Regions from separate parts of the Arthrobacter sp. IK3 genome, predicted to be linked through region 2. Evidence: riboswitches for the same ligand, from Rfam matches in the RefSeq annotation. Region 2 holds a riboswitch; the other holds the start of a gene.
What was found. A riboswitch is a leader RNA that binds a small molecule or an ion and turns the genes downstream of it on or off. The one in region 2 is predicted to bind cyclic di-AMP.
Positions count from the first base shown of each region.

Region 1 (11,345 bases), on a different contig from region 2:
CCTGGCTGAGGGCGTAGACGACGAGCAGGCGCCATCCACCCCGTCGCAGCACATCCCAGCCGGCCCGGAGCAGGCCGGGGACGAGCCGCCGGAATGCCAGGCCGTCAGGTGCGGTTGGCCGGGCGGTCGAGGTCATGGCGGCTCCTTGCAGGCGAACATCCTTACGTTGGAATCCAGCTAATTTTGGACAGCATCCAACTTGGCAACGAGTATATAAGCACCCTCTTTTCCGCTGCGTCATGATGGCGACACATACCGAACAACCGGGCGGCAGCGTCCGGGCGCGTGCCTTTCGCCGTGTTAGCGCCGGCTAAAGCGCTCCGCCTTTCGCGCGGGCCCCGCGACGAGGAGTTCGTCGCCCTCTTCGATCAGGAGGTCGGGCTCGGCAAACCGCCACTCGCCGTCGGACTTGCGGACCGCAACGATCACCACGCCGAACCGCCTCCGGACCTGGGACTGATAAATCGTGGAGCCGGCCAGGAATTCACGCGGGGCGGTTTCGATCACGGCGAAGTTCCCGCCCAGCGGGATGTAGTCCAGCAGACTGCCCTGGACCAGGTGGGCCACGCGGCGCCCCATGTCCTTTTCCGGAAAGACAACGTGGTGCACGCCCAGCTGCTCGAGGACCGTCCCGTGGGCTTCGGTGACCGCCTCCGCCCAGATCTGAGGCACTCCAAAACGCAGCAGCAGGGATACCGTGAGAATGCTGGCCCCGATGTCCTGGCCGATGGCCACCACCACCCGGTTGAACTCCGGGATGGACAGCTGCCGCAGCACATCTTCCCGCGTGGCATCGGCCATCACTACGTAGGTAAGCCGCCCGTCCAGGCCCTGCACCACCCGCCGGTCCCCGTCCACGCCCAGGACGTCGACGCCGTTGGCCATGAGCTCCAGCGCCAGGGCCTGCCCAAACCGCCCAAGACCAATCACCGCTACGGCGTCGGACTCACTGATCCGCTCCGCCTCCCGGCCGTTGAACAGGTTGAACTTAGCCAATGATCGGCCTTTCTTCGGGGAGTCTGTACCGGAACCTGCGCTCCCGCAGGACGAGCGCGGAGGCGAGCAGAAGCGGTCCGAGCCTTCCTGTGAACATAAGTACCACCAGGATCAGCTCCCCTGCTACGGGAAGTGCAGTCGAGACGCCCACAGAGAGCCCCACTGTCCCGAAGGCGGAGACTGTCTCGAACAGCAGCCGGTCCATCGGATAACTGGACATGGCCATCAGTGCCCCGGTCGAGACGGCGATGACTCCGGCAGCAACAAGCACCACCACCAGCGCCTGCCGGGCGGCGTACGCAGGCAGTGCCTTGCCGAGGGCAGTCACCTGCTCATTGCCCCGCACCTCGGCGGCGACTGCGTACACCAGCACAGCGAACGTTGTTACCTTGATGCCGCCCCCGGTTCCTGCCGGTGCGGCACCAATGAACATCAGCACATCCATTCCCAGCCAGGAGAGCGGCTCCATCTGCCCAACCTCGACTGAGCTGAAGCCTGCTGTCCGGGTCTGGACGGACATAAAGAACGCGGCGAGAAGCCGCTCCGGACCGGAGAGGGCACCGAGGGTCTGTGGGTTGTTCCATTCGCACAGGGCAAGGAACACCGTTCCGGCCGGCAGCAGGATCAGTGTTCCCCACAGCACCAGACGGGTATTGATGGTCCAGCGCAGCGGCTTACGCCAGGCACGGCGCAGCTGGACGAGCACCGGAAAGCCCAGTCCCCCGATAATGACGGCGGTGGCCACCGGAAGGCACACCAGCGGGTCAGCGGCGAAGCCCTCCAGGTTCCGGGGAAACAGCGAGAACCCGGCATTGTTGAACGCGGAGACGGCATGGAATACCCCCAGCCAGACGGCTTCGCCGGGGTCCTTCCCGTAGCCGAGCCAGAACCGAAGGGCCAGCAGCAGGGCTATCACTGCTTCGGTTACCAGGGAGATGAGAACGACGCCGCCAATCACCCTGGGTGTGCTGTCCAGGTCCTGGCTGCGGTTTTCCGCCACGGCCTGCAGCCGCGACCGGAAACTGAACCGTCCGATGACGGCAAGGCCCACTATGGACGCGAACGTCATGACACCCAGTCCGCCCACCTGGATCAGGACCAGGATCACCACATGTCCAAACGTGGACCAGTACACGTGGGTTTCAACTACGGACAGTCCGGTGACGCACAGGGCGGACACTGCGGTGAAAAGTGCATCCGTAAAGGAGGCACTGCCGGGAACCGCACCCGAGGCAGGGAGCATGAGCAGTCCCGTTCCGCAGAGGGCTGCGGCTACGAAACCAAGGAATACCACTTGTGATGGGCGCGGGACCCGCCGGCGGCCGCCCGGCCCGGCAGGCCCAGGCACAGTTCGACAGTACGCCGCCGGTGTGCTGCGGTCACCGTTCGGCGCTGCGCCACGGACACCGCGGTCATGAATAGCGGCTGCGGCAGGCGGCTCTCCGGCACCGTGCCCGCAGAAGGATTCACACCGGATCCGCCAGGTCCACCTCGAAAGCCAGCGACCCGTTGCGGATCCCGTTAACCTGGATCTCCAGCCGGTGCGTTCCCGCGTAGTGTCGGCGGGTGGTCATCTGATGCAGTGCATGCGAAGCGGAGAGGGCGCGGGATTCCCCCGGCTCCAGGTTAAGCACCGCCAGCTTGAAGACGGCGGGGGCACTTCCGCCACGGGCCTTTACGTAGTGCACCACGTAGTCCACTGCCAGCTTCGCAGCCGTACTTCCGGTATTCGTCAGGGTGAACCCGAAGCGGAGCCTGCCCGGGAGCGTGATGGCCGGGGTGGAGGTGCAAAGCCCGTCCACCCGGATCTCGGCGGGTTCGAATCCCAGCAGGGAGAGCGCACCCGGGTGGGCTTTTTTGACCAGGGTCCGGAGACTGTGCCGGACCAGGCGGTCCGTGTAGCGCGACGGTGAATCCAGCCAACGGGCACACGTGCGGAGAGTGACCTCAGGGGCATGGCGGGCAATGTCGTTGAGGTGGTTCGCCACGGACCGGCGCACGTCCTCGCTGGGGTCATCCCGGAGAGCATCCAGGAGAGGCAGTGTGGCCTCCGGGTTCTCAAGCAGCCCGGGAACGCGGATAGCCCACGGCAGGTACGCTCGGGTTCCCTCGCTGGCGAGGCGGCGCACGTGTGGATCCGGATCCCGTGTCCAGGTACGGGCCCGGGCGAGGGTGCGGTCCATATCAGCGGCCAGGAGCCTGCGGATGGCGAACTCACTCGTCAGGCGCGGGGTCAGCTCCGCCAGCAGGTCAAGCGCGTCGTCAAAGTCTCCGGGATCCTCTCCAGCCAGTGCCAGCGTCACGGAGGATTCAGAAACCGGCCATATAATCCACCCCTTGAAGGACTCATCCTTCAGCGCTGCGCGGTACGCTGCGGCCGCTTCGGCGTAGGAGGGATAGGACTCGGTGAGTGCCGTGGCAAGGACATCCGTCCTGCCGCGGAGCGAAAGCGCGTTGAGCTCCGGCACCACTCCATGCAGCCGGTCGAGCCCCGGTGCCGGGGCGGCAGCGGCGAGGCTGCGCTGCAGGGCGGCTACTTCGGCAGGGCCCAGCAAATCATCCATGGCGCCCAAGGCAGTCCCCCGCAATCAGCCGTAGGAACCCGGCAATCCGGGTCAGCGAACCGCCGCTGGTTCCCGCGGCGGTTTCCCATCCTAGCGCTGCCGGGCATGCTCCGGCCGCTGCGCCCGGGGGGACGCCGACTCAGAGGTTGGCGTCCGTGTAGCTGCCGCGGGCACGCTCAGCAGGGGCGGGCGCATCGGAGGCGGATCCAAAAACGGCAGTGTAGCTGTCTACAGCTGCTGCAGGGGTTCGGTGTTCCGCGCCGTCAAACCGTGCGGTGTAGCCGTGGCCGGAGGCGGCGCCGGACAGGAGAGCATGCCGGTGTGCGGGAACTGACCCGGGCCGGCCGAAGGCTGCAACGTAATTGCCGCCCAGCGCAGCGAGGCGCCCGGCCGGAACGGTCCGTTCAATGCGGCTCTGGCCCTGCTGCCGCACTGCGGCCCGGTGCTGGATGGTGCGGGCGGGGGCGGAAGTGGTTGTCTCGAACATTGTTCTCCTCATGGGTCGGAGGCCGGGCAGCCGGGCAGCACAAAGTGCACCGGCTCCTGGGCGGCGTTGCGTCAAAAGTGGGAGCAGCCCGTCTGGCCGGGCTGCACGGGTCCTCGGTCCATTCGCGGGTGACCGGCTGTGGACGGGAAGGCCTGGCGGTAGGCGTCAGGCGTTGATAAGACTCTAGCAGTTATTCTGAGTCATTCATAAAAAGCGGGATGTCATTCACCTCTCATTTCTGCCGGGTCCAGCCGCCGCGGATAGAGTTGGCAGCATGAGCAGCACGCCCGCACGGACCCGTAGACCCGTCTTTCTCCTCATCCCGCTGGGCGCGCTGGCCGGCGTGGCGCTCGCCATGGTCAACTTCCAGCTCACTACCGCCTCCCTCGTCGAGCCTGGAGACCTCTCCAGCTATGTCCTCTGGACTATCGTGGGCGGCGCGGCCCTGGGTGGATCGTTCGCCTGCCCCGCCAGCGCAGCCGCATACGTGGGAGCTTCAGCGGGTAAATCCCCGCGGTTCTGTGCAGGCGCTGCTGGTGGGGCCCTGGCGGCGTGCTGGCTGCTGTACGCAGCCGTGTCAGCCTCCGGAGGAACGCCGGTCACCTGGCTGCTGCCTACCGCTGCCGCCCTTACTACTGCTGGCGGCATGTGGGTCATCTGGACTGCGGTCCGGCGCTCCGTTCCCCGCGCGTAAGGCAGCGCGGGGTCTCCGTCGCAGCGCCGGTCAATCCGGGCTAATAGTGTGTGAATCACCACTACGCCTAAGGGTTGAGTGCGGCATAACTGTGATCTGCAACCATCCCCGCCTGCAGGCCGGCGGGACCGTACCTGCCGGCCCGCTGGAGACCATTCAGGCGGCTGAAATGGGGAATTCCTTCACTGCGCCCCACTCTCCGGCGAGGTGTCGTTCCCCTTGAATCCGGGGCTTTTGCCCCGCACCCGGACCGGCCATGCCGTCCTGCCGACCCCGCGGCAAAGCGCCGTCAGCGACCGCCCGGGGGCCCATATCGGACCCGGCTGGCATGTGGCGCGCGGGACTGCTGTGATAAGACTAGACAGCAAGGTGCTCAGCTAACACGCGTGACTCACTGCACACAATGGCAACACGGCGTCGTTACCGAATTGCAATCAAAAAGAAATTGCTGTTAGTGTCCTTGGCATGCCGCAGTCCTGATGCGGCGCCCCGGGCTCGTTACCTAGCTCTGCCGCTTGGCCGGGGTCCCTTTTGCAATACGACGGCAGGGGCGGGGGAACCAATTTTTTGGGTCCTTTGAATCCTTGGGGTTAAGCCGACCGGATGAGACCGGCGGCCGGGTGACTCCCATCCGAACCCGACAGCTCACCTCGCAGGTATAGGGAGAGGTAATACCTTGTCTTCTAAGAATCGCGGACGTCACTGCGCAGAGTCCAGCATCTGGACCAGCATCGCAAAGGCAGCACCCGTCAAGGCACGCACTGTAACCGGAACCGCAGCAGCCGTCGTAGCAGGCTCAGGCCTCATGTTCGGCATGGCAGCACCGGCACAGGCCAGCGCAGTCATCAACGAAACCCCGGCACCGGCAGCCAGCACCTTCGCTCCGGCCGCCCAGCCCGCAGCCCCCCAGCCCGCGGTTGCCCCGGCAGCTGAAACCCCGGCTCCGGCGGCGGCCGTAACCCACACCGTAGTGTCAGGTGACACGCTGAGCGAAATCTCGGCCTCCTACGGCGTCACCCTGGACAGCGTCCTGGCGCTGAACGGGCTGTCGCTGGCGTCCATCATCTACCCCGGTGACGTCATCACTGTTTCCGGTGAGGCCGCCGCAGCTCCGGCCGTGGCCGCAGCACCGGTGGAGACCTACGTTCCGGCTGAGACCTATGCGGCTCCGGCCGAGGCCGCAGCCCCCGCTGCTTCGTACACCGATCCCGGCACCTTTACCGGTTACGAGAGCAACGTCACCACGCAGGCTGTGACCCCGGCACCCGCCGCGGCAGCTTCCGGCGCCGGCGCAATCATGGTCAGCTCCGCCTACTCCCAGCTCGGCGCCATGCAGGACTGCACCGTCCTGGTGGAGCAGGCACTGCGCGCTGCAGGCCACTCGGTGGGCGACCTGTCCCCCGCACAGCTGGCTGCCTACGGCACCCCGGTCTCCGACCCGCAGCCCGGCGACATGATCTACTACGCCAACGGCGGAGCCGGTGTCCCCCACATCGCCATCTACATCGGCGACGGCCAGGCCATCCACAGCGGGATGAACGGTAACCAGACCGTTATCGCAACCGCAAACCTCGGCTCCGGCCCCGTCTACTACCGCGCATAGTCTGCGTAGCCGCCGGTTCTTGCCGGCAGCACCCAGGGCGCCCCTTTCGGATCCCGAAGGGGGCGCCCTGCTTTAATGCCGCGGGCATCCCTGGCAGATCCGGGAACCCGGATCAGCCCGCTCTGCTCCAGGCAGGGTGCTCAAGCCCCGAACGTGAAATAATGGAACATGCCAGACTCGCGGCCGGCAGAACCTTCACCCATGTGCTGGTACCGCCTCCGCGCTCCCGCCACTTCGCCTACGGGGCCTGTAGTGGGACGGTGTTCCCCTCAGCGAGCCGGTCCATCTGGCTCGCAAAGGCGGATACCGGGTCAGGATTCGACGCAGCCAGAGGTAATCACATTGACGTTTAACGTAGGTCAAACCGTAGTCCACCCCCACCACGGTCCCGCAGCTATCCGCCGGGTTGCCACCCGCAAAGTCCGCGGCGAAGACATGGAGTACCTGGTCCTGGAAGTCCAGGCGAACAGGCTCGAGGTCTGGGTCCCGCTGGCGAAGGCTGCCGAGGTTGGACTGCGCCCGGTGCTTAACGGAGCGCAGCTTCAAAAGCTGATGGAAGTCCTCAAGGCAGGCGCGGATGCCGAAGAAACACAGTGGTCCAGACGTTTCAAGGAGAACACTGAACTGCTGGCCAGCGGCAGCATCACGGATGTTGCCCGGGTGGTCCGCAACCTCACCCTCCGTTCACTGGAAAAGGGACTTTCCCACGCCGAGCGGGACATGCTGCGCCATGCCCGGCGTCCCCTGCTCACTGAGATTTCGCTGTCCCTGGGCGTCACGGAGGATGAGGCCGCCGCGGTGCTCGACGGCGTCTGGCAGGCCTCCTCAACGTCCCTTGCTGAGCCCGTCACCTGATCCCCGTTCCCGCGCACGATTGCGGCGTGCACAGGCCCGGCAACGCGAAACAGTGTTGCCGGGCTTTTTCGTGCCCGGTCCCAGCCTCGTTGTGGTGCTGTCCGCCTGCGACGCATCACGTGCGTGTTTTGGTCCTTGCGGTAGCCGGGGCGGTCCACGGGTCCTCCGGCCAAGGATGGCGGGGATAGCGCCCGCGCATTTCTGCGCGCACCTGTGCATAGGGACCGGACCAGAAAGACGCCAGGTCATCGGTCACAGCCAGCGGACGCCCCGCGGGTGAAAGCAGATGGAACTGCAGGCGGGTCCGGCCGCCGGCCAGGAGCGGGGATTCAGCCCAGCCAAAGCACTTCTGGAGTTTCACCGCCAGCACGGGAGGCCCGTCGTCGTCCACCTCCGGATAACTGATCCGTTCCTGCGTTCCGCTGGGAACCAGGATCCTCTCCGGCACCAGTTCTGCCATCCTGGCGGCCTCTGGCCAGGGCAGCAGGCGGCGCAGCGGATCGAGGAGATCGATGCCCGCTGACCGCGCGCCGCCTGCAAGTGCTTCCAGCTCCGGCCCCAGCCAGCCCTCCAGGCCGGCAAGGAGGGCTGGCTCCGAAACGTCGGGCCAGGGTGGACCCAGCACACGGTGCAGCAGCGCCAGCCGGCGGCGCAGGGCGTCGGCCGAAGCCGACCAGCCGATGGCGTCGAGGCCCTGGCCGGCCAGGGCCCGCGCCACCGCAGCCCGTCCCTCCGGGGCGGCCGGCCGGACCGGCGTGGAGGAAAGCTCAATCGAGCCGAGCCGCCGAACCCGGCGCGCGGTCACCTTGCCGGAGTCGAAGACTGCAGTAACGTCCTGCGTGAGCAGCTGGGAGGCAGCTGCTTCTGCTTCTTCCGGCCGAAGCGGTGCAGCGGCGCGGATCACTGCGCCCGTGCCTGACGCTGCGCGGCCTGCGGCCCGGGAAACCTCAGCCACCGCCAGCCAGTCATGACCGCGGAGCGGGCTGTCAGCGGGCAGTCCGGCCCGGGTGCCCGATGCCAGCAGGTACTGCTCGCCGGCAGCACCGGAAACACGCCGGGCCACCCGGTCCGGGAAAGCCAGCGCCACCATCGTCCCTACGGCGTCACTGGCGGCCGGGGATGTCTCCGTGCCTGTGCCCGAAGCAGCTTTCGCGGCCGGTTCAACGAGACGCTGCAGGCGCCGGGCCTCACGGTCGAATGCATGCGAACCCGGGTCCCTGCCGGAGCGGAGTGCAGCGAGAAGCCGCACCAGGTCACCGCCGGACGGCCGGCTGTCTCCCGCGAGCATGGCAGTGATCTCCGCCGCGCTGCGCGCGCCAAGGATCTGTGAACCGTCCAGCAGCGCGCGTGCCAGGCGGGGATCGGCGGGGATGCGGACCAGCCGGTGTCCCGTGTCCGTAGCCTTGCCGTCCGCATCGACGGCGCCGATTCCCTTCAGCACGGCCTCGGCATCTTCGAGGGCGGCCGGGGGGAGCGGCTGCGGCAGCGCGAGGCCACGGCCGCCCGGCGTTCCCCAGCAGGCAAGGATCAATGCGGCAGCGGTAAGGTCCGCTGCCGCGGCCTCGGGTGTGGGATGCGCCGGCGCCGCTGCGTAGGCGGCTTCCGAATAGGCCCGAACTACCGTTCCCGGTCCCTGCCGGGCGGCGCGCCCGGCCCTTTGGCGCGCCGATGCTCGGGACGCACTTACGGTGACGAGTCCGCTCATCCCCCGCGCCGCGTCCCGCCGCGGTTCGCGCGCCAGCCCGGAGTCAACCACCAGGCGGACCCCCGGAACAGTGAGGGAAGACTCAGCGAGGGAGGTGGACACGATAATGCGCGGCCTGTCCCCGGCGGACCGCCCGGACACCGCACGGTCCTGCTCAGCAGCCGGAGCTTGGCCATGCAGTTCGAGGACTTCCGTGCCCGGGCCGGCCTCCTGCCGCAGGATCCGCGCAACATGGGACACTTCCCGCGCACCGGGAACAAACACCAGGGCATCAACGTCCGGGGTCCCGGCCAGGGCGCGTGCATGCTCCCGGACGGCGAGCCCGGCCAAGGCATCAAGGAAGGCCGGCGTGACTCCGCGTTCGTCCAGGCGTGCCGCGGCGGGCGGTTGCCATTGGACGTGGAGCGGATAGAGCGCCGAGGGGCAGTCGATTACCGGGGCAGGCACTTCGGAGGTTCCCACCAGCCCCGCGAAGTGTTCCGTGTCCAGAGTGGCGGACATAGCGCAAAGCACCAGGTCCGGCCGCAATTGGCGCACCTCCGCGAGCAGGCCTATGAGCAGGTCGGTTTCAAGGCCGCGTTCATGGACTTCATCCAGCACGACGGCGCCGGCCCCTTCCAGGCCCGGATCAGCCAACAGCCGGCGCAGCAGGATCCCCGGGGTCACAAACTCCACCAGCGTTTGCGCTCCGGTCCGGTTTTCGCCGCGGACCGTGTATCCCACACGCTCCCCGACCCCGCTGCCGTCCAGCTCCGCCAGCCGGCGAGCGGCTGCGCGCGCTGCCACCCGGCGGGGCTGGGTCACGATGACGCGCGGTAACCCGCCGCCACCACGGTTGCCCGTCTGGCCGCCCGCCACCAGGTTGGCAACCAGGGGCGGCACCAGGGTTGTCTTGCCGGTGCCGGGTGGTGCCTGCACGACGGCGGCACCTCCCGGGCGCGCCGGTCCGTGCTGGTCCGCAGGATCCGCTGCGGGCCCCAGGGCCTCCGCCGCTGCCGGCAGCGAGGCCGCAAAAACCAGCCCGCGGCCCAGGACCGGGAGGTCGAAGGGTCCGCCGGGCAGTTCCAGGCCGGGTTTGGGAGTACTCACCGGACCATTCTCCCCCGGAGCGCCGTCCGGGCGCACAGCCGTGGACAGGTCCGCGCTGCTGTGGAGAGCCGGTGCTCAGCGGCGCAGCACCTTCCGTGCAGTCTGGTTACCCAGGAACTGGACCAGCTGCACCAGAACGATGATTACTGCCACGGCCGCCCAGGTCACCACCGGATTGAATTGCCGGTACCCGTATTGGATGGCAAAGTTACCCAGGCCGCCGCCGCCCACGTACCCCGCCACCGCGGACATGTCTACGAGCGCAACGAAGATGTACGTGTACCCCAGGATCAGTGGTCCGAGTGCCTCCGGAATCAGGATGGTGGCGATGATGCGCCGCCGTCCGGCGCCTACCGATCTTGCCGCCTCAATGACCCCGGGCTGCACAGTAAGGAGGTTCTGTTCCACGATCCGGCTGATGCCGAACGCGGCGGCCAGGGACAAGGTGAAAATAATGGCGTTGTTGCCAATTCCGCTGCCGGTCACCGAACGTGCCAGCGGCTGGGCCGCCGCGAGGAAGATGATGAACGGGATTGGACGGAAGATGTTCACCAGCACGTTCAGCACCCCGAAGACGGCCCGGTTGGCCAGCAGGGCCCCGGACCTGGTTGTGTACAGGCCCAGTCCGATGAGGAGCCCGCCTATCCCGCCGAAGAGCAGGCTGAGGCCCACGATCCAGAGGGTTTCCCCGACGGCGGTCCATAGCTGCGGAGTGAGCGGTATCAGGTCCTCCATGTCAGCCCAGCTCCGTAACTTTGAGTCCGTGCCCGGCGGCAGCCAGGGCAGTGTCGATTGCGGAATCCCCGCCCTTGAGGGCGAGGGTCAGGTGGCCGAATGCCCGGCCGGCGACGTCGTTGATTCCGCCGTAGACCAGCTCGAAGTCCACCCCGGCAGCCGCAAGTTCCAGGAATACCGCCGCCTGTGAAGCGGAACCGTCCCGAAACGACAGCGTGACCAGCCGGCCCTCGTGCCGTGAGCGCAGTGCCTGGAGTTCCGCTGCGGACGGCACGCCGCGCACAACCGTGGAGACGAACCTGCGGGATGAATCCTGCCGGGGATTTGAAAACACGTCGAAGACCTCACCCTGTTCCACGATCCTTCCGCGCTCCATGACAGCAACCCGGGTGGCGAGGTCCCGGATCACTTCCATTTCATGCGTGATAACCACGATGGTGATGCCCAGTTCCTGGTTTACCCTGCGCAGCAGCGCGAGGACTTCGTGTGTCGTTTCCGGGTCGAGCGCAGATGTGGCCTCGTCCGCCAGCAGGATCTTCGGCGAGGCGGCCAGGGCACGTGCAATCCCGACGCGCTGCTTCTGCCCCCCGGAAAGCTGTTCAGGGTAGCTGTCGGCC
Region 1 is NZ_JBPPSW010000005.1:190,650-201,994, forward strand. It holds gene ACSLGO_RS08710 (glycerophosphodiester phosphodiesterase family protein) at 1-136, opposite strand, end outside; gene ACSLGO_RS08715 (potassium channel family protein) at 301-996, opposite strand; gene ACSLGO_RS08720 (TrkH family potassium uptake protein) at 989-2,290, opposite strand; gene ACSLGO_RS08725 (DNA alkylation repair protein) at 2,463-3,560, opposite strand; gene ACSLGO_RS08730 (hypothetical protein) at 3,700-4,047, opposite strand; gene ACSLGO_RS08735 (hypothetical protein) at 4,322-4,741, shown strand; cyclic di-AMP (ydaO/yuaA leader) riboswitch at 5,249-5,414, shown strand; gene ACSLGO_RS08740 (C40 family peptidase) at 5,418-6,344, shown strand; gene ACSLGO_RS08745 (CarD family transcriptional regulator) at 6,687-7,199, shown strand; gene hrpB (ATP-dependent helicase HrpB) at 7,315-9,993, opposite strand; gene ACSLGO_RS08755 (methionine ABC transporter permease) at 10,069-10,728, opposite strand; gene ACSLGO_RS08760 (methionine ABC transporter ATP-binding protein) at 10,730-11,345, opposite strand, start outside.
Region 1: linked by a shared signal. The riboswitch ahead of ACSLGO_RS08740 (C40 family peptidase) and the one ahead of ACSLGO_RS16935 (NlpC/P60 family protein) in region 2 are both predicted to bind cyclic di-AMP.

Region 2 (11,345 bases):
GGTGCCCCAGCGGGACGTTGCCGCGTCCAGGACCAGGAGCCCGGACAACGCGGCCAGCTCAAGCAGCCAGGCGGTAGCGGTTCCATCCAGCCGCAGGGCCTCAGAGACGCGGCGGACCTCACGCACCCCGACCCCGCCGGACCGCAGCGTGCCGATCGGTGCTTCGGCAGCGAGGGCCAGCAGTTCGGTAACGAGCCGCAGGGTTTCCGCCACGGCACCGAAGGCCGCGTTGTCCCGCAGGGCTTGCGGCACCGGGCGCGGCGTTGGGGGAACGGGATCCAACTGGAAATCGGAAACGATCACATGGCCGCGGGACGCCTGTCCCACCGGCCGGGGAAGTTCAACGTGCAGGGCATCCAGCGGCACCAGGAGACCGTGCGCCACCAGCCACTCCACGGGTGTGGGGGCGGGATTCTCCAGGACGGCACGGCTAATGGCAGCCCTGCGCGGAATGGTTCCCACCGGCGAGTACTTGAAGCGGCGGAGGAGTTCATTGGTCTGCGGAGGGGCATCGGCCAGCAGGGCCTCCCACCCGGCAGGATCCGAGACCAGATGATGCAGCGAGTGCGCCGCCGTGGAGGGCGTGTCTGCCTTTTCGATGGGAAGGCCACGCTGGCGCAGCCCTTCGACTATTCCCACAAGGCGCTGTCCGAAGTCCGGCTGCTGCGCGGCCAAGGTGGAATAGGGCCGGCCAAGGCCGGCCGGGTAGGCACCCAGCGCTTCGCCCATAACCGAAACCGGGAGGTAGAACCGGCGTCCGGCGTCGGCTTTTGGAGCTCCGGGATGCGGCGTAGCCCGGCGCAGCAGGGCAAGGCTGTGGAGGTAGCCGAGGATCGCGTCCAGCGCCTTGATGGTAGATCCGGAAATGGATGCCTTGAGCCAGGACGCGGTGGTGCTCAGGTGCGAGTCTTCGTTGGTGGTCAGATCCAGTGCCTCGAGTACCTGGAGCTGGGGTGCCGTGAGTTTTTCGAGCGCACGCTGTACGCTGATGCGCGTTGAGGCCCGGGCTGCCAGCGCCTGGAAATCCGGCACCGGAGGAAGCGCCAGGTCCGGCCGGGCGAGGAGGAGTTCACGCAGTTGTTCGTCACTGCGCGCTTCAAGGTCTTCGGCCAAGGCTCGGATCGCGGACATCGTCCAATACGTTACCCGAGTGGCACCGAAAACAAACGGGTTAACCCCGGCGCCGCCGCACGATTGAGTCAATTACCAGCCCCGCCATCATGAGGAAGGCCAGGGGCAGGCAGTAGAACGCGCCCGCAGCGAATCCGGGCCAGACTGCCTCTCCGCGAAGTGCCTCCAGCAACAGGGCGGCAAGGCTTCCGACGCCGGCCACGGCAAGAGCTGCGGCCAGTATGCCTGCCGGCAGGCGGAGGGGTGAGCGCTTCTTACGTGCTGTGCCCTGCGCGGCGGTGCCGTCTGCTGAATCTGCGTGGTGAGGGCCCAGGTGCTCCATGGTCTTTAACGCTAACAGCTAAAAACCGGCCAGCCCAAAGTGGGGCGGGCCCAGCATTAGGGGGCTCGGGATATTCTAAAGGGAAGACTCTTCCCCGTAGTATCTCAACAGGCGTCCGCCGCCGGTCCGACTGGACTCCGGAAGACGGATACGCGCGGACGTAACACCCCTTTCATCACCAGATGCGGTCGAAAGCCCGCACCCGACACCTAAGAACGAGGTAAGCGAAGTGCCCATCGGCAAGGTCAAGTGGTTCGACACTGGCAAGGGATTCGGATTCCTGGCCACTGACGACGGCCAGGAAGTCTTCCTGCATGCTTCTGCGCTTCCCGCTGGTGTCAGCGAGGTGAAGCCCGGGACCCGGATGGAATTCGGCGTCGCAGACGGACGCCGCGGCCCGCAGGCGCTCTCTGCCCGCATCCTGGAGGCCCCGCCGTCGGTGGCGAAGGCCACCCGCAAGCCCGCGGATGACATGGCCGTCATCACCGAAGACCTCATTAAACTGCTGGATGGCATCTCCAATGGACTGCGCCGGGGCCGGTACCCGGAGAAGAAGCATGCAACCAAGGTGGCTGCGGTGCTGCGGGCTGTTGCAGACGACCTTGATGCATAGGGACAGAACCACCGAGTGAAAACCACCGAAGCGAGCGATACCCAAGAGACGCCGAAGCCTGCTGCCGCGCGGAAGCCTCCGCGCAAGCCGTCCAAGCCGGACGCGGTACTTGCCGCTGCCGTGGCGACGGCCCGCGCCGGCCTGCTGGAAGTAGTGCCGGAAGAACAGATAGGGGAGTGGGTCAGTGCCGTTCCCGACGCGGACCGGCTGGTAACCCACCGGTTCCGGGCCAATCGGCCCGGCTACCGCGGGTGGGAATGGTTCGCCACCGTGGCCCGGGTTCCCCGCGGCAAGGCCGCGACGGTTTGTGAAGTGGGACTGCTGCCCTCGGCGGAGGCCGTCCTGGCTCCGGAATGGGTGCCGTGGTCCATGCGTGTCCGTCCGGAAGACGTGGCAGCGCAGGAAGCAGAGAAGGAACGGGAAGCGGCGGCGGCTGCGCCGGAGGAAGAATCCGCAGCCACGCCTGCGGCAACGGAGGACGACTAAGCAGTGAGTGCACGGAACGCGGTTCACGATCCCGGAAGGGAGAAGTGAACCCTCATGTTCCGTTCCCTCCGCATCTTCAACTACCGCATCTGGTTCCTCGGAGCACTGGTTTCCAACATCGGAACCTGGATGCAGCGCACCGCGCAGGACTGGCTGGTCTATGACATCCTGACCAACCAGGATGCCGCTGCGATGGGTGTCGTCATGGCGCTCCAGCTGGGCCCCCAACTGCTGCTTGCACCCTGGGCAGGACTGGTCGCAGATACCTATGACCGGCGGAAGGTCCTGCTCACTACGCAGGTGGCCATGGCCGCCCTGGGCGCTGGATTGGGTTTGCTGGTGCTCTCCGGCCACGCCGAACTGTGGCATGTCTATGCCTTCGCGCTGGCCCTGGGCGTGGTCTCGGCCATCGATGCGCCGGCCCGCCAGAGCTTTGTCTCCGAGGTGGTCAGCGAAGAGAACCTGCCCAACGCCGTCGCGCTCAACAGCGCCTCCTTTAACGGCGCCCGCATGGTGGGTCCGGCGGCAGCGGGCCTGCTGACCGTGGCCGTAGGCCCGGGATGGGTCTTCCTCATTAACACCGTGACCTTCGCCGCCATGGTGCTGGCGCTGCTGAAGATGCGGTCCGCAGAGCTGCGCGTGCTGCCCAAGGCACCGCCGGGCAAGGGCAGGATCCGGGCCGGCCTGAAGTACGTGAGGTACCGGCCGGACCTCATCATGGTCCTGCTGGCCATCTTCATAGTGGGTACCTTTGGGCTGAACTTCGCGGTGTACATCGCGGCGATGGCCCGCACCGAATTCGGCCAGGACGCCGGAATCTTCGGCCTGTTGAACTCCATCATGGCCATCGGCTCGGTTGCCGGTGCGCTGCTTTCAGCCCGCCGGGACAAACCGCGGCTGCGGTTCATCTTCGGTGCGGCCGGCGCCTTCGGCGTTGCCTGCCTGATCGCCGCACTGTCACCGAACCTGTGGATCTTCGCGCTGTCCCTCATCCCGGTGGGACTGTTCGCACTGACCCTGATGACCAGCGCCAACGCCTACGTCCAGACCACCACCACGCCGGTGATGCGGGGCCGGGTCATGGCGCTCTACTTCGCGATTTTCCTGGGCGGCACTCCGCTGGGCGCCCCAATTGTGGGATGGGTCTCCAACGCGTTCGGCCCCCGCTGGAGCCTGGGCGTCGCTGCGGCCTCCGGCCTGGTCACCGCCGTGATTGGCCTTGTCTGGGCCTGGCGTTCACACCACCTGCGGCTGCATTACGACCGCTCCATGCGCCGGCGCCTTTACCTGACGAGCAGCGCCAGCGAGGACACCGCGGACCTGACACAAGAGGACCCCGGCCCGCGCTAGCGGGGCCAGGGTCCTCTCTGCGGCCTTACGCAGGCCCGGGCGGATCGGCTAGGAGTGCTCGATCACGTAGTCGATGCACTGCAGCAGGGCACTGACGTCGTCCGGCTCAATGGCAACGAACGTAGCGATCCGCAGCTGGTTGCGTCCCAGCTTCCGGTAGGGCTCCACATCCACGATGCCGTTGGCACGCAGCGTCTTGGCGATGGCCGCCGCGTCAATGGACTCGTCAAAGTCGATGGTGGCGATGACGTTGGAGCGGTCCTCCGGGCGGCTGACAAACGGCGAAGCCACACTGGACTTTTCCGCCCACGAGTAGATTCGGCCTGCGGAGTCCGCAGTGCGGGCCGCAGCGAAACCGAGCCCGCCGTTGGAGTTCAGCCACTGAATCTGCGCATCCAGGGTTACCAGGGTGGAGAGCGAGGGCGTGTTGTACGTCTGGTTCAGCCGGGAGTTGTCCACAGCGGTCTGCAGGTTCAGGAAATCCGGGATCCAGCGGTCGGAGGCATTGATCCGCGCGGCGCGCTCAAGCGCTGCGGGGGAGAACATGCCCAGCCACAGTCCGCCGTCGGAAGCGAAGTTCTTCTGCGGAGCAAAGTAGTACACGTCAGACTCCGCGAGGTCCACGTCCAGGCCGCCGGCAGCGGAAGTGGCGTCAATCAGGACCAGCGAACCTTCGTCGGCGCCTGCAACGCGGCGGACCGGAGCGGCCACACCGGTGGATGTTTCGTTCTGGGGCCAGGCGTAGACATCCACGCCCTCTTCGGCAACCGCCTCGGGACGCGTGCCCGGCTCGGCCTTGATGATGCTGGATGCGGCAAGGAACGGTGCCTTGTTGGTGGCCGCGGCGAACTTGGAGCCGAATTCGCCGAATGACAGGTGCTGGGCCTTATTCTCCACCAGGCCGAAGGACGCAATGTCCCAGAAGGCAGTGGAACCGCCGACGCCGAGGACAACTTCGTAGCCCTCAGGCGCGGAGAAGAGGTGGGAGAGGCCTTCGCGGACGCTTCCCACAAGGTTCCGGACCGGGGCCTGGCGGTGGGATGTTCCGAGCAGCTTGGTTCCGGCGTCGGACAGCGCCTGGATTTGCTCCGGACGGACCTTGGAAGGACCGGCTCCGAAGCGCCCGTCCCTGGGGAGAAGTTCAGCGGGAATCGTAACGGCGGTATCGCCCATTTCTGTATGCTCCAAGCGGGTTGGCAGGGTGCTTCACGTACCCTTCCATTCAACACCCCGTGCCCGTCCCGGTCCTATTTATGACCGGCCCTCGGGCACGGGATCAGCAGATGCGGTAATTCAGCCGGGTTTGCGGCCATGGGCTAACGTGGAAACAAAACTGCCGGCGCGTTCTGCGCCGCTGTGGTGATTCTCTTTTGCACGATTGCTAGGAGTGGCTGGTCATGACGGACCTCATCGACACAACTGAGATGTATCTTCGGACGATCCTTGAGCTGGAAGAAGAGAACATCGTGGCTTTGCGGGCCCGGATCGCCGAGCGCCTGCGCCACTCCGGTCCCACCGTTTCCCAGACCATTGGCCGGATGGAACGGGACGGGCTGGTGGTGGTCTCCGGTACCCGTCAGCTTGAACTGACGGACCTTGGACGGCGGCGCGCCACCGAAGTCATGCGCAAGCACCGCCTCGCTGAGCGCCTGCTGGCAGACGTGATCGGCCTGGACTGGGCCTATGTCCACGACGAGGCCTGCCGCTGGGAACATGTCATGAGCGAGCGGGTGGAGCGCCGGCTGTATGACCTGCTGGGTAAGCCCACGGAGTCCCCGTACGGCAATCCGATTCCGGGCCTGGAAGCCCTTGGCGGGGAGGCAGCACTCCAGCCGCTTACTCCGTACCGGGACCTGCTCTCCGCTGTATCGGAGGTCAGCGCCGGTCAGCCAATGCTCCTTGAACGCCTGGCCGAACCGATCCAGGTGGATCCGGAGCTCTTGACCCAGCTCGACGAAGCCGGCCTGCGTCCGGGTGCCACCATCACCGCCGAGGTGGTGGGAGGCTACATCTCCGTCCGCGTGCCGGGCATCGAGGGTGCCCTGGAACTGCCCGCGGAAGTGGCTTCGCACGTGTTTGTCTCCGCGCCCGCTTCGTGACCTGCCGCCGCTCCAGATAACGGAATGGTATCTTTTGGGCTTTTTCCCCTATAGTGGCATCTGACTACAGCAACAACACCGTTCACCGGTCCAACAGCCTAACCCTGCCACTGGACCGCAGGTGCAACCGTTCGCGGGCAGGGGCGGAGGACCCACCAACCGGCAGTATTACTGTCTTGGGGTGAAGCCCTTCGAGCAGCACGGCACAATCCTCACCGGACTGTACGTGCGTCGTGGGCCGAGTTTCTCTACTCGAATCCGACAGCTAACTTCGCAGGCTTGTTAGAGAGGGAAACACTTGTCGAAGCATGCTGCTTCGGGCAGGCGCAGGGCTGAATCGCCAGCTGCTGAACTGCGCCCACGCACCGCCGTCCGGACCACCGGAAGGCGCCGCGCCGAACCCGTACACCGCCCCATCGGCGGAGCTGCCCAGAAGTTCGCCATTGCCGCTGCCGCCTCCGGGCTGGTGCTGACGGTAGCGGTACCGACGACGGCGGCAGCCACCGATCCGGCTGTCGAGCCGCAGCCGGTTGCCGCAGACCCGGTCTCCGCGGACGCCAACGCTGTCCTGGACTTCGAGCGGACCGCACTGAGCTCCAAGTTTGATCCGGATGCCAAGCTCCGCAGCCTGACCGTGGCCGGTACGGACGTGATCCCGGCCGCGGCCAAGGGAACGCTGGCCACCCCGCTGAGTTCGGACCTGGTCCAGACGTCCTCCTTCGGCTACCGGGTCAGTCCCATTACCGGCACCGCCGGGGAACTGCACACGGGCCAGGACTTCGCCGCAGCATGCGGCACCGAAGTGACCGCGGCTGCGGCCGGCACGGTGAAGTCAGCCGGCTGGCATGCACTGGGCGGCGGCAACCGCGTTGTGGTGGATCACGGTAACGGCGTTGAAACCACCTACAACCATCTCTCCGCCATCAGTGTCTCCGTTGGGGACACCCTGGAGCGCGGCCATCTGGTGGGTGCCAGCGGCACCACGGGCGCTTCAACCGGCTGCCATCTGCACTTCGAAGTACTCGTAAACGGCACTCCCGTCGACCCCCTGGGCTGGTTGTGACCGCTCCAACACGCTTTCGTGACCTGAGCGTGACATTTCAGTGATGTTGTTATATTCTCGTCACCGTGCCTGATTCGCCAAAGATCAGACACTCTCGAACAGATTGCCGAGCTCTGCCACTGTCCGAGATCCGTTCGCAAAATCGCATGGCAGAGGCGGGGGAACCAATTTCGGGTTTCGTAAGAAGCCCTTGGGGTTAAGTTGCCGGACCTAGCAGTCCAGCAACCGGGTGACTCCCATCCGAATCCGACAGCTCACCTCGTAGGCATTGGGAGAGGCAAAACTGTGTCATCAGTCAATTCCGGCCGCCGTCGTGCCGCCACTGCGCCGGTAACTCCGTTTACCGCGCTGTCCAAAGCTGTTACCGCCAACGCAGGCTCCGTAGGTCGCCAGGCCGCCGTCGTCGTCGCTGCTTCCGGCCTCGTCCTGGCCGCAGGTATGCCGGCCCAGGCAGCCCCGGTCTCGACCGACCGCCAGGCCCTTGAATCCACCCCCCTTAACGTTGTGACCTCGAACGGAACCGTGACGGTTTCCGAGCAGGCACCGTTCGAACTTCCGGTCCAGCCGCTGGCCGGTTCCGTTTCCGGAGCCGAGACCCGCGCACAGATCGCCGCTGCCGAGCAGGCTGCCGCTGAAGAAGCCGCAGCTGTTGCCGCAGCAGCACAGGAGCAGGCCGCCGCCGCACAGCAGGCCGCAGCTCCCGCCCAGGCCGCTCCGGCCGCTGCCCCGGCCGCTCCGGCTGCCGGCGAGGTCACCACCGCCTCCTCCGCTCCCGTAGCCGCCAGCGGCGTTGCCGCCGGCCTGGTCGCATCCGCTTACTCCCAGATTGGCGTGGCACAGGACTGCACCGCCATGGTCGAGAAGGCACTGCGCTCGGTTGGCAAGTCTGTTGGCGACCTGGCTCCCGGCCAGTTCTTCGCTTACGGCACCGTTGTCGGCAGCCCCCAGGCCGGCGACCTCGTTATCACCGGCGGCCACGTTGCTATCTACGTCGGTAACGGCCAGGTCATCAGCGGTGGCCTGAACGGCATGAACACCGGCCTGCACTCCCTGTCTGACCTGCCGGGCGCAAGCTTCGTCCGCGTCAGCTAATCGCTCAGTTTCCAGAAACAACGGAGAAAAATGACCACGTCAACTGAGCGTGCGCGCCACCGCGCGCCCGTGCAGCGAAACGCGTCCCTGACCGCTCTTGCCGATGCCGTCAGCAACGCAGGTACCGTTGGCCGTCAGGCAGCAGTGATCGCAGCTGCTTCCGGCCTCGTCCTGAGCACCGGCGTTGCCGCAAACGCGGCCGGACCGGAAATCTCACGCGATGTGCAGACCAGCAAGCTGGATCTGTCCTCCATCCCGCTCCAGGTTCCGGCCGATGCAATCGGACCCAACCTGACGCTCACTCCCGTTCCGGGCGTAACGGTGGCTCCCGAGGTCACCGTCCAGTCCCAGGAAGTGAACACTCCGGCCGTACAGGAAACAGTTGCGGACAACAGCACCGCTGCTGGCGACACTGCTGCAGCCAACACTGCCGCAGCACCGGCCGCAGCCCAGGCTGCACCGGCTGCTGCACCCGCCGCGTCTTCCTCAGGCGTCGCGGCAACCATCGCCGCAGCTGCGTATGCCCAGTTGGGCGTCATGCAGGACTGCACCATGCTTGCCACCAACGCGCTGGCCGCAGCGGGCATCAACTACCACGGCTGGCCTGCCGGTTACCTTTCCCTGGGCCGGACGGTCAGCGCCGCGGAAGCAATTCCCGGTGACCTGATCTACTACGCTGACGGCGGCATGGGCATGGCCCACATCGCTGTCTACGTGGGCAACGGCCAGGCCGTCCATGGCGGTTTCTTCGGAAACCAGACCGTGGTTGCACCTGCTGAGCTCGGTTCCGGCGGAGTTTACATCCGCGTCGGCGGCTAAGACGCACGAATGACACAGAGAAGGGCCTTGCCGGGAACGGCAGGGCCCTTCTGCCGTTCCGGCAAGGTCCTATCCGGCGCCTGCAGGACGGCGGCCCGGCGCGATCAGGCCAACTCGGACCCCTTTAATGGCGGGAACGGCCCCGGCGGCTTACCCTTGCAGTGAACATTCGAAGTACCGCTGGGCCGGTGGACGTTGTTTTGCCGGCGGCGGGCAGGCGAAGAGGAACGTGCATGCGAACCCTGGTTCTGAACGCGGGCTATGAACCGCTGGCTGTGGTCACTTTCCGGCGCGCGCTGGTGCTCGTTCTTGCCGGAAAGGCGAGTGTCCTGGCCGAGAGCGGTGACCCGGTGGTAGGTCCCGGCGATGTGTTCGGGCGCCCGTCCGTCATCCTGCTGAACCGGTACGTCAACATTCCCTACCGGGATTCGAGTGTGGCAACCCGCAGGGGAGTGCTCCGCCGGGACAGCCACTCCTGCGCGTACTGCGGAAAGGCCGCAGCAACCGTGGACCATGTGGTCCCCAAATCCCGCGGGGGAGAGGACAGCTGGGAAAACATGGTGGCATGCTGCCTGCGCTGCAATAACAAAAAGGGAGACAGGACCCTGAACCAGCTTGGCTGGAAGCTGCGCTTTACTCCTCGGGCGCCGCACGGGACCCGCTGGCAGATCCGTGAGCTGGAACAGCCGGCCGCCCAGTGGAGCCCGTTCCTCGGGGATACGGCTGCATGAGCGGCCCGAAACTGAGAGGATACGACGCCGTCATCCTGGCCGGCGGCCGCTCCTCACGCCTGGGCGGTGTGCCGAAGGCAGAACTCAGGGTTGGAGGCGAGACCCTGCTGGAACGCACCCTGCGGGCCGTCCAGGAGGCGGTTTGCGTGGCCGTTGCGGGGCCGCCGTCGCTGGAGGGAATACTCGCACCTTCTTCGTATACCCCGGTCCTGGTCAGGGAGGATCCTCCCTTCTCCGGCCCTGCCGCCGCGGTGGGGGCAGGAATTGCTGCCCTCGGCGGCTTCTCCGCCGGCAGCGGCGCACCGCGCCGCCCCTGGACCTTCGTACTTGCCTGCGACATGCCGGACGCGGCGCGCGCAGTTCCCGTGCTGCTCGGTGCAGCGGACGAGGACCCCAGCTGTTCCGTGCTCGCCGTGGACGGTGCCGGCAAAACGCAGCCACTTGCGGGCCTCTACCGCACCGATGCGCTTCTCGAGGCCGTGGCCGGAGGGCCGGCACCGCTGGCAAATCTCTCAATGTTCAGCATGCTTGCTAGGGTGCAGTGGAGAGAGGTTGCCGTTCCGGAGGGAAGCACCGCGGACGTGGACACTTGGGACGATGCCGTGAAATGGGGCATCCGGTCCGGGTCACGCGCCGCCGCCCCATCATCCGGATCCGCAGCTGCAGCCAAGGAGTAAGGAGCCAGCATGGGAACCCAGCAACAGGAACTCGAGGAATGGACGCAGCGTTTGCTGCAGGCCTTCGAGCTTGACGGTACAGAGGTGGACATCGACGCCGTACTCGACCTCGCGGCCGCAGCCGCCCACAACGTGGTCCGTCCCGCCGCGCCCCTCACGACGTTCGTGGCCGGACTCGCCGCAGGGCTCGCCGCCGGAAGCGGACAGGCGGATGAGCCTGTCGCCATGCGGGCAGCTATCCGGGCGGCCCAGCGGGAATGCGATGCCGAAGCCGGCCGGAGGGAGGCCAAGTGAACGGTTCCGCGCCCGTGATCCTGCCGCTGCAGCCCAATACTTCCTGGAAGGAAGCGAGGACGGCCGCGCACGCAGCCGCGCGTCCGCTTCCGTTTGAAACCGTGCCCCTCGCCGAGGCGCTGGGGCAGACGCTCGCGTCCGACGCCGTCGCACTCCAGCAGGTGCCGCACTATGCCTCCTCGGCCATGGACGGATGGGCGGTGGCCGGCCCGGAACCGTGGACGATTGTGGTGCCTGAGCCCGAACCCGAACCCTGGCAGATCCACAAGGAATCCGGCCGGCGGCCGCTGCAGGCGGGCGAAGCCGTGTCCATCCTGACCGGCGGGCTGGTGCCCGCGGGTGCCGAGGCAGTCCTGCGGACAGAGAACGGGGACCTGACTCCGGGAGATCCTGCGGTGCTGCGCCGTGCAGCCACCGCACGGGAAGACGAACCACGCCTCGGGGAGCACATCCGGCCCGCCGGCGAAGAAGCCGCAGCCGGAGAGACGACTATCCCGGCCGGCACGGTCCTTAACCCGGCACACATCGCCCTGGCCGCAGTATGCGGCCACGACACGCTGCCGGTGCTGCGGGCACCGCGGGTCTCCATGCTCTTCACCGGGGACGAAGTCATCGAATCGGGACTGCCGGACTCCGGACAGGTCCGTGACACGTTCGGCCCCCAGCTG
Region 2 is NZ_JBPPSW010000014.1:86,183-97,527, reverse strand. It holds gene ACSLGO_RS16975 (helicase-associated domain-containing protein) at 1-1,131, opposite strand, end outside; gene ACSLGO_RS16970 (hypothetical protein) at 1,172-1,453, opposite strand; gene ACSLGO_RS16965 (cold-shock protein) at 1,683-2,066, shown strand; gene ACSLGO_RS16960 (DUF3027 domain-containing protein) at 2,082-2,552, shown strand; gene ACSLGO_RS16955 (MFS transporter) at 2,607-3,902, shown strand; gene serC (phosphoserine transaminase) at 3,951-5,075, opposite strand; gene ACSLGO_RS16945 (metal-dependent transcriptional regulator) at 5,300-6,001, shown strand; cyclic di-AMP (ydaO/yuaA leader) riboswitch at 6,087-6,296, shown strand; gene ACSLGO_RS16940 (M23 family metallopeptidase) at 6,300-7,064, shown strand; cyclic di-AMP (ydaO/yuaA leader) riboswitch at 7,190-7,346, shown strand; gene ACSLGO_RS16935 (NlpC/P60 family protein) at 7,350-8,156, shown strand; gene ACSLGO_RS16930 (NlpC/P60 family protein) at 8,187-8,975, shown strand; gene ACSLGO_RS16925 (HNH endonuclease) at 9,209-9,706, shown strand; gene mobA (molybdenum cofactor guanylyltransferase) at 9,703-10,383, shown strand; gene ACSLGO_RS16915 (DUF6457 domain-containing protein) at 10,393-10,677, shown strand; gene ACSLGO_RS16910 (molybdopterin molybdotransferase MoeA) at 10,674-11,345, shown strand, end outside.